DNA from 2 places in the Hominimerdicola intestinalis genome. Region 2 is predicted to be linked to the other one. Evidence: a T-box and tRNA genes for the amino acid it is inferred to sense, from the RefSeq annotation. Region 2 holds a T-box; the other holds one or more tRNA genes.

Region 1 (4,421 bases), on a different contig from region 2:
TTATTTATCTCGGCCTGAAAAATGTGTTTGAACAGATCCGTGACGGAACCTTCAGAAAAAAACCAAATCATAACTAAGATAATTAAAATAAGATAAATTAATAATAAAGGCTTGGATCGCTAGTGTCAAGCCGTGAGCTTTGCCTGACAGACTCCGTTTCGGTTTGCTGTAAAAGGAATAAGGCTCGGAAAGGAAAGGTCATTAAAAATGAAAGACCCCTATAAGGTACTGGGAGTATCGCCCAGCGCTACAGATGACGAGGTAAAGTCAGCGTACAAGGAGCTAGTCAAGAAATATCATCCCGATCAGTATCAGGACAGTCCTATAGCCGACGTTGCAGAAGAAAAAATGAGTGAGGTCAATGCGGCATACGACCAGATAATGGCGGAACGCAGAAGCGGAGGATATTCATCAGGTTCTTCCTATGAAGGAGGATACGGGGCGGTCAATTATCAAGAGATACGGCGAATGATCCAGACGGGAGATATAACCCGTGCGGACGGGCTGCTTGATACAGTGCCTCAGCCTCAGAGGGGCGCAGAATGGTATTTCCTAAAGGGAAGCGTATGCTATACAAGAGGCTGGCTCAACGATGCGTATATAAATTTTCAAACGGCTTCTCAGATGCAGCCGGGAAATCCTGAATATCAGGCTGCGGTAAATCAGATGAATCAGCAGAGAGGCGGATTTATGAGAGGTAATCCTAATGTCGGTTATCAGAATCAGCCGGCAGGCTCGATGGACTGCTGTACTTCACTTTGCTGTGCCGACTGCTGCTGTGAAATGATGGGCGGAGATCTTATACCGTGCTGCTGATCGGAGGAGCATATGAGAAATAAACTGGCGTTTAAGGTATCTCTCGGAGGGATCGTTACGGCGGTATGCCTGTTTTCAATGTTCTGTACAGGTTTTCTTCCTATGCTTGATTATACTATTCCTACCTTCGCAGGCTTTCTTATGGTTATAATGATAGTTGAAACCAGCACAAAGTGGGCTGTAACTACGTATGCCGCAGTAAGCTTTCTGTGTCTGCTTATAACTCCGAACTATCAGGCTTCGCTGTTGTTTATTCTTTTTATGGGATATTATCCAATATTAAAATTTTATCTGGACAGAATAAAAAGCAGGGCTGCTTCGTGGACTGTGAAATACATAGTGTTCAATGCGGCGGCGTCGGCTTTTTATCTGCTGTTTCAGTTTGTTTTTGCCGGAGCCGATATGCTTGAGGGCATGGAAATGTTCGGAAAATACGCTATTATGGTTATGTGGTTGGCAGCTAACGCTTTTTTCTTTATTTATGACAGGCTTTTAGGTCAGCTGATCGACATATATGTAAACTGGTTCAGAAAAAAGATACTCAGAAGAAAATAGAATTTTCAAAAGAGAGAGCTGAATAATATGAAAGAAAAGGACAGCAAAACAAAAGAATACAGGCAGCAGGATAAGGAACGAAAGAGAAATACCGCCAAGCACCGTAAGAGAGTACAGATAATCAGTCTGATAGTTTTCTTTGCGGCTATGGCCGGCGCTACCTATCTTATGTGGCCTTTTATAAGTAGTCTGCGTACTGACGAGGGAATGGAAAGCGTAAAGGAAACCCTCAGCAGATACGGCGGACCGGTATCTGTTTTGATATTTACGGCAATACAGGCGCTGCAGGTAATTATAGCTATTGTCCCGCCGATCCAAATAGTCGGAGGATTGCTGTTCGGCTGGTTTTTCGGGGCTATTCTTTCCTTTGCGGGAGTTGTGCTGGGAAGTCTTGTGATCTTTCTTCTTGTAAAGAAAATAGGAACGCCGATCGTCGAAGCTTTTGTAGATGAAAAGCAGCTGAAAAAGTTTAAATTCCTTCAGGATGAAAGGAAGCTTACAGGTATTCTTATTGTACTGTATCTTATACCCGGAATACCTAAGGACGTATTGACTTATATAGTTCCCCTTACTAAAGTAAGCACAAAGGACTTTTTTATGTATGTAATGCCGTGCAGGCTTCCGGCAATTATAATGTCAACTGTTCTTGGCAGCAATGTCGGAAGCGGAAACTTTAAAATCGCTATTGGAATAGTTGCGGCGTTTATGGTAATAGGAATTATAGGTTTATTTTTTAAAGACACTATTTTAAACAAAATTAAGCAACATAAAAAGCAAAAGTAGGCGGTTATTCACAAAATTGACCGCCTTACGATTTTTTTATTGTTTTTTTGAAAAAAGGTATTGACAAGTTGGTTTTATTGTGGTATAATTAATTTCGTTGATTGAGAGATAATTTGAATGTAGCTTTGCTCGGCAAGTTAACATATGCGGGTGTAGTTCAGTGGTAGAACTCCAGCCTTCCAAGCTGGTCATGTGGGTTCGATTCCCATCACCCGCTCCAATATGCACCTTATGGTGCAATTTTTATGTATATCCTATGTGCGCCTTTAGCTCAGCTGGATAGAGCAACTGCCTTCTAAGCAGTAGGCCACTGGTTCGAGTCCAGTAAGGCGCGCCAATATTTTTAAGCACGGACGGCTGATTGCCGCCGAATCGTGCTTTTTTATTAGCTTATGGTGGGTATAGCGTAGTTGGTTAACGCGTCAGTTTGTGGCACTGAAGACCGTGGGTTCGAATCCCACTATCCACCCCATACAGCCTTAATACAATGTTATCAGGCATTAAAAAAGCGCATACTTTATGCGCTTTTTTAATGCCTGAATTGTTTTAGTTATAATCAAAAAGAGTATCAGTAATGTGCGGCTGATACTCTTTTGCTTTAATATATGATTTTGCTGTAAAGGTTATTTGTCAGAAATAGTCTTCATTGTTGGGAGAAAATCGGACATCTTGATTAATTCTCCTGTAAACTATATAATGTTATTTTTCTGGATTTTTAAATTTATAATTCGGTTCAACTTGAGTTGCATTTGCACCAGGTATGTGTATGATTTTTGTCTTATCATATTGAAATGTTATCATGTAAGAGTCGATAAACACCAAAAAATGGAAAAGTACAGTTGAAAATTTAAATAGGAATTCCTGAAACTGACCGATGAAATCGCAGTAAAAAAGGCTACAAGTCAGTTAGGTTTACAATATAACATACTTGCAGATTAAAGAAAAAATCGCAAGTTGGCAACAATATTGCCCGGCCCTGCTTCATGCCCGACACCTGAATGGAATTACTAAGGCTACCACCGGAATACAATAAAAAGAAAACCTGCTCTCTTTTTATTGCCCTGCCATCAGTTTAAATTCGTAAGGCATAAAAAGAGATTTGTTGTAACTCTTGATTTTACAACAAGGATATGCTATACTGTATTTAAAATAAAAATTCGGAGGTTTCATAATGCAAATTTCAAGCAGATTTACTATAGCAATTCATATATTTGCGTGTATAGATACATTTAAGGATAGTTACAAACTGACAAGCGATTTCCTGGCAGGTAGTATAAATGTAAATCCCGTTGTTGTCAGAAGGTTATTACAACAGCTAAAAGCAGCAGGACTTATTACTGTAGCAAGAGGAAGCGGCGGAGCTGCTATCGCAAAGCCGCTTGAAGAAATAACATTTCTTGATGTATATAACGCAGTAGAGTGCGTGGATAATGGTGAGTTATTCCACTTTCACGAAAATCCTAATGCCATGTGTCCTGTTGGCAGAAATATTCATAATGTACTTGATGAAAAACTTTATTGCGTTCAAAAAGCAATGGAAGCTGAAATGGATAATATCACTCTTGCCAAGGTTGCAGAAGATGTGCAGGAAATTATAGCAAAAGAAAATAATTAACTTTTAAAGCCGTGTTTTCAGACTTGAGAACACGTTTTTTTATAACCTTTTGGGGATGTTGAGAAAAATTCAATATAATTATGTTGTACCTATTGACATTACAACAAATTCGTGTTATAATGCTGTTGTAACAATAAACGTTACAACAAATTCATAAGGTTTCATAACGGCGAAGACTGTAAACCTTCTTCGCTAATAACGACAGTATGGCAGATAAAAGCCTGCTTTTGAAAATAAAAGTTCAAGAATTTGGAGGTAATTGCAATGAAAAACATCCATAAGGCACTCGAACTCATTAATACTTTTGCTGCCGGTGATACTGAAAAGGCTGCCAGCCTGCTTGCGGAGGGATATATTCAGCATAATCTCGCATACGGCACAGGTCGTGACGCTTTTGTAGGCTCGGTTGCTTACCTTGCGTCTGCTCCCGTAAAGACAACAGTAAATAACGTTCGTTCTTTTGAGGATGGAGATAAGGTGTTCCTACAGACCATATACAACTTTGCAGGTGCAGGTGATCAGGTTGCATTTGATATCTTCCGCTTTGACAATGATGGTAAGATTGCTGAGCATTGGGATAACCTTGCTGCTCTTGCTGAGCCAAACCCTTCCGGTCATACACAGACGGATGGCACAACGGAGATTAAAGACC
Region 2 (4,421 bases):
CCGAAAATACGCCGAAGACCCGATACGGAAAATAAGTCTTCCGAAAAATAATACTCAAACGTTTTCGGAGATTTGATTTTAATCAAATGAACATTGTGCAATATAGCTAATAATCATGTAAAAAATTAATGTGAATTAACGATTTTATACTTTTTTGCAATTTAAGCTTTGACAATTTCAAATTCTGTGGTAAAATAAATAGTAGGTAACATCGGTTAGGGTCTTACCGTTTGACTGGTATTTTTTGTATTTTAACGGCTTCCCCCCGATGCTGATATGATATTTCATTCTGCGTTAAGGCGCAGTTCTGATAAACGAAAGGAGCAATAGGAATTATGTCAAAGATTATTGCAGTTACTTCGGGTAAGGGAGGAACGGGAAAATCCTCAATAAGCGCCTGTCTCGGCTACGCTCTTGCAAAGCAGGGAAACAGAACGCTTATAATAGAGCTTGACTTTGGATTAAGGTGTATGGATATTATGCTCGGTATGCAGGGAAATATTACCTATGACCTAGGAGATGTTCTTGAGGGTACCTGCGACGTTTACAAGGCTACAACCACCGTAAAGCTTGCTTCAAATCTAAGCGTTCTGTGTGCGCCGTCCGACCCGTTCGTTCAGCTCAAGGCGGAGGACATTGAAAAGATAACGTCTGAAATGAGAAAATATTTTGAATACATAATTATAGATACTTCTGCCGGTATCAACGGTTCGGTTTTTGATATTGTAACCAATTCCGATCTTATTCTTATAGTTACAACTCCGGATCCGGTATGCGTACGCGACGCAAGAATGATGTCTGACGAGTTTTATAAGAGGGGAAATCAGAAGCAGCGGCTTATAATCAATAAGGCGAGCAAGAGGATATTCGAGTTTGAGGAAATGGACGATCTTGACGCTATTATTGACACTGTAGGGGTTCAGCTGCTCGGAGTTATTCCTGAGGACAGCGCTATACCGCTTGCTACAGGAAAGGGCGCACCTCTTTCGTCAAGCTCTATGGGATTCCTTGCGTTTTCCGCTATTTCCAGGAGGATCAAGGGAGAGCATATTCCTATATCTATAAAGATCTGATAATATAAGGCATTTTCAGGAATTTAAAATTAACGACTTAATTGAATTGGGGGGACTTATATTGAATATTGCACTTATCGCTCACGATTCCAAAAAGGAGCTGATGGTACAGTTCTGTATAGCTTACTGCGGAATACTGAGCAGACATAATCTCTGCGCTACCGGAACTACGGCGAAGGTAGTCGGCGAGGCGACCGGACTTAAAATACAGCGCTACCTAAGCGGCTCGCAGGGCGGAGATCAGCAGATAGGAGCAAGAATTTCATGCAACGAGATCGACATACTTCTGTTTTTCAGAGATCCTCTTTCACCGAAGCCGCACGAGCCTAATGAATTTAATCTGCTCAGGCTATGTGACGTTCACAATATTCCGGTAGCTACTAACATTGCAACTGCCGAAGCGCTTATTCATTCTCTTGAGCGCGGCGATCTTGACTGGAGAGAGATCGTCAATCCTGCAAGGTATTGATTTTTTACAGCTGAATATAAAATGCGACGACGGGGAGAGTAAGTTTATTTTAAGCTTTTCAGCGAGGGCGGAGGGTGAAAGCGCCTAAGTTTTGGTAAATCGAAGGACGCCTCACGAGCTTGCGGCTGATAAAGGCCGTGCGTAGCCTCTGCGTTAAAGAGAAGATGAGCGGCAGGAATTTCTAAAATTTCTGCAATTAGGGTGGTATCACGATCACGGTCGTCCCTTTTTACAGGGGCAGACCGTTTTTGTATTTTATACGGCTCACTGACTGATATTATGTTGTTATCAGAAGTTTTCCGTACAAAAGCGGAACAGAAAACGAGTAAACCAGAAAGGACATGAAAAAATATGGCGTTATCAGTACAAAGACCAAAGGGAACTCAGGACGTTGTTCCTGCTGAGGTTTATAAATGGCATACAGCCGAGCAGATAGTCAAGGATACAGCCGAACAGTTCGGTTTTAGGGAGATACGCATTCCTACCTTTGAGGAAACAGGTCTGTTCGTGCGCTCGGTAGGCGATACTACCGACGTTGTTCAGAAAGAAATGTACACGGTTTCGGCTTCCGGCGGAAGCACCTTTACTCTCCGCCCCGAGGGAACTGCCGGAACTATAAGAGCGGTTATGGAAAACGGGTTACTGAATGAGGGTCTGCCTCAGAAGCTCTTCTATATTCTGTCCTGTTTCCGTCATGAAAAGCCTCAGGCGGGACGTTTAAGAGAATTTCACCAGTTCGGCTGCGAGCTTATAGGCGCGGCTGATCCGGCGGCTGACGCTGAGCTTATAGCCCTTGCTAAGTCGGTTATAGACAAAGCCGGGCTGAAAAATGTTGTGCTTAATATCAATTCGATCGGCTGTCCCGAATGCAGGGCGAATTATCATAAGGCTTTGAAGACTTATTTTTCCCAGTATAAGGATAAGCTCTGCGCTACCTGTCAGGAGCGTCTTGAGAAGAATCCTATGAGGCTGCTGGACTGTAAGTCAGACGAGGATAAGAAAATCGCCGAAGATGCACCGGTTATTCTCGATTATCTCTGTTCGGATTGTCAGGAGCATTTTGTCGGCCTGCAGGAAAACCTAAAGCTTATGGGAATAGATTATAAGATAAATCCGAGGATCGTAAGGGGACTCGATTATTATACCAGAACCGTTTTTGAGTTCATTACTACAGATATAGGAGCTCAGGGAACGGTATGCGGAGGCGGACGCTATGACGGTCTGATAGAAGCTCTCGGAGGGAAGCCTGCTCCGGCGCTTGGCTTCGGAATGGGTCTGGAAAGACTTATACTTACAATGCAGAAGCAGGGCTGCGAGTTTTTGGAGCCTAAGACCTGTGATATTTATATTGCCGCTATGGGAAAAGAGGCAAAGGAAAAAGCCTATAAAGTTATTTCTATGCTGAGGGAAGAAGGCTACAGAGCGGAATATGACCTTGTAGGAAGAGGACTTAAGGCTCAGATGAAGTACGCTGATAAGATAAAAGCCAGATATGTAATGGTACTGGGCGAAAACGAAATAAATACGGGATCGGCAAACGTAAAGAATATGAAAACCGGAGTTCAGACTCAGGTCAGTCTTGATGAAGGGCTTCTGGACGACTTCGGCGCCTGCTATTACGATATGCTAATGGAAGAGGACGAGATGTTCCGAAGCTTTGCAGAAAACTTCGGAAACAGCGATCGGGAGCAGCAGTGAACGGCTGTTCCGAATAAAGTAAGGATCAATGAAAGGAAGTATAAATTATGAGGTGCAAGCAGTGCGAAAAGGTAGCGGTTTGCGAGATAAAGACACCGCTGGAATACAGCTATGCCCTGGAGGCGCTGAGCAAAATGGTAAAGGCGGGAGAGCTTGAAATCACCTATCAGACCTGTCCTATGGAGCTGATAATACTCAAGGACGGCAGATTCTTTGCAGATAAGCTGTTCCATCAGTTCAGGTGTACAAAGTGCGGAACGGTCTACGGAATGTTTATAAACACCAAATGCGGCGGAGAGATAAAAATAAACGACAAGGTTTTTGATCCCTCCGATTATCCGGATAAAAAAGAGGAAGATAAATAATGCTGCTGATATTGCCTGTTAGCTACGAATTTGAAACGACGCTGACTCCTAAAAGAGTCGCCAGAAAGCTTGATGGAGAGATCGTAGAGCACAGACCGACTGTAAATATAATGTCGCAGGGAAAATTCATGAAAAGGTACCGTAACGAGTCTGTTTACTACGGCAGACGCTCCTCCCGAACCGATTTTCAGATATTTCATCATCAGGCGAAAAAGCGCGACGGCGGTACTACCGGATTTTACGGAAGGATCGAGAAAACTCCCGGCGGCTCAAAAATATCGGGAAAATTCAGAAAACCGCTTTATACATATGTTTTTGCAGTATTGTGGACGCTAATAGCAGCGCTTCTGGCTCTTACCCTGCTTGCGCTTGAAGAAAAGACAGGAGCAGTATGCTTTGCCCTTTTATGGGCGGCAGGTATCTTCTTTATGTTCTGGGACGATAAGAAGAAGTATTTAAGAATGTACCTAGATACGTTTCCGAAAGCGGCAGAGAATGAGGACGGCGGATAATAATCAGCTATAAAAATAAAAACCGAGGGTGAATAATGAAGGTTATATGCGGTACCTGCGGAAACAAATTTGATCCGCTTAAAAACGGAGGAATATGCGCACATTGCGGAATGAGAGTAAGCGGCGACGTTATTCGGGAGGCTGAAGAAAATAACGCCGTACAGGGCGAAAAGCTGAAGGATATTTTAAAAAGCTATCTTAACAGAAAGCTTGCTCAGGATATGAAAAAATCACCTCTGAGAAAAGCCCCCGTTCAGATCACGCTCTGCATTGTGCTGATTTCGGCGATTGCGGGAGTTGCGAT

Evidence for each region. The T-box of region 2 lies ahead of hisS (histidine--tRNA ligase). A T-box ahead of a tRNA ligase gene usually reads a tRNA of that ligase, here a tRNA-His.
Region 1: it has a tRNA-His gene. The T-box ahead of hisS (histidine--tRNA ligase) is inferred to sense a tRNA for this amino acid. The anticodon was not compared.

Annotation. Positions count from the first base shown of each region.
Region 1 is NZ_BAAHNZ010000002.1:248,402-252,822, reverse strand. It holds gene ACYQ0H_RS03585 (DUF5685 family protein) at 1-77, shown strand, start outside; gene ACYQ0H_RS03580 (J domain-containing protein) at 208-816, shown strand; gene ACYQ0H_RS03575 (hypothetical protein) at 829-1,371, shown strand; gene ACYQ0H_RS03570 (TVP38/TMEM64 family protein) at 1,399-2,154, shown strand; tRNA gene ACYQ0H_RS03565 (tRNA-Gly) at 2,301-2,374, shown strand; tRNA gene ACYQ0H_RS03560 (tRNA-Arg) at 2,415-2,491, shown strand; tRNA gene ACYQ0H_RS03555 (tRNA-His) at 2,550-2,626, shown strand; gene ACYQ0H_RS03550 (Rrf2 family transcriptional regulator) at 3,326-3,769, shown strand; gene ACYQ0H_RS03545 (nuclear transport factor 2 family protein) at 4,034-4,421, shown strand, end outside.
Region 2 is NZ_BAAHNZ010000001.1:23,248-27,668, reverse strand. It holds gene ACYQ0H_RS00140 (nucleotide-binding protein) at 336-1,073, shown strand; gene ACYQ0H_RS00135 (methylglyoxal synthase) at 1,135-1,542, shown strand; T-box leader at 1,560-1,772, shown strand; gene hisS (histidine--tRNA ligase) at 1,894-3,240, shown strand; gene ACYQ0H_RS00125 (hypothetical protein) at 3,288-3,605, shown strand; gene ACYQ0H_RS00120 (hypothetical protein) at 3,605-4,117, shown strand; gene ACYQ0H_RS00115 (hypothetical protein) at 4,153-4,421, shown strand, end outside.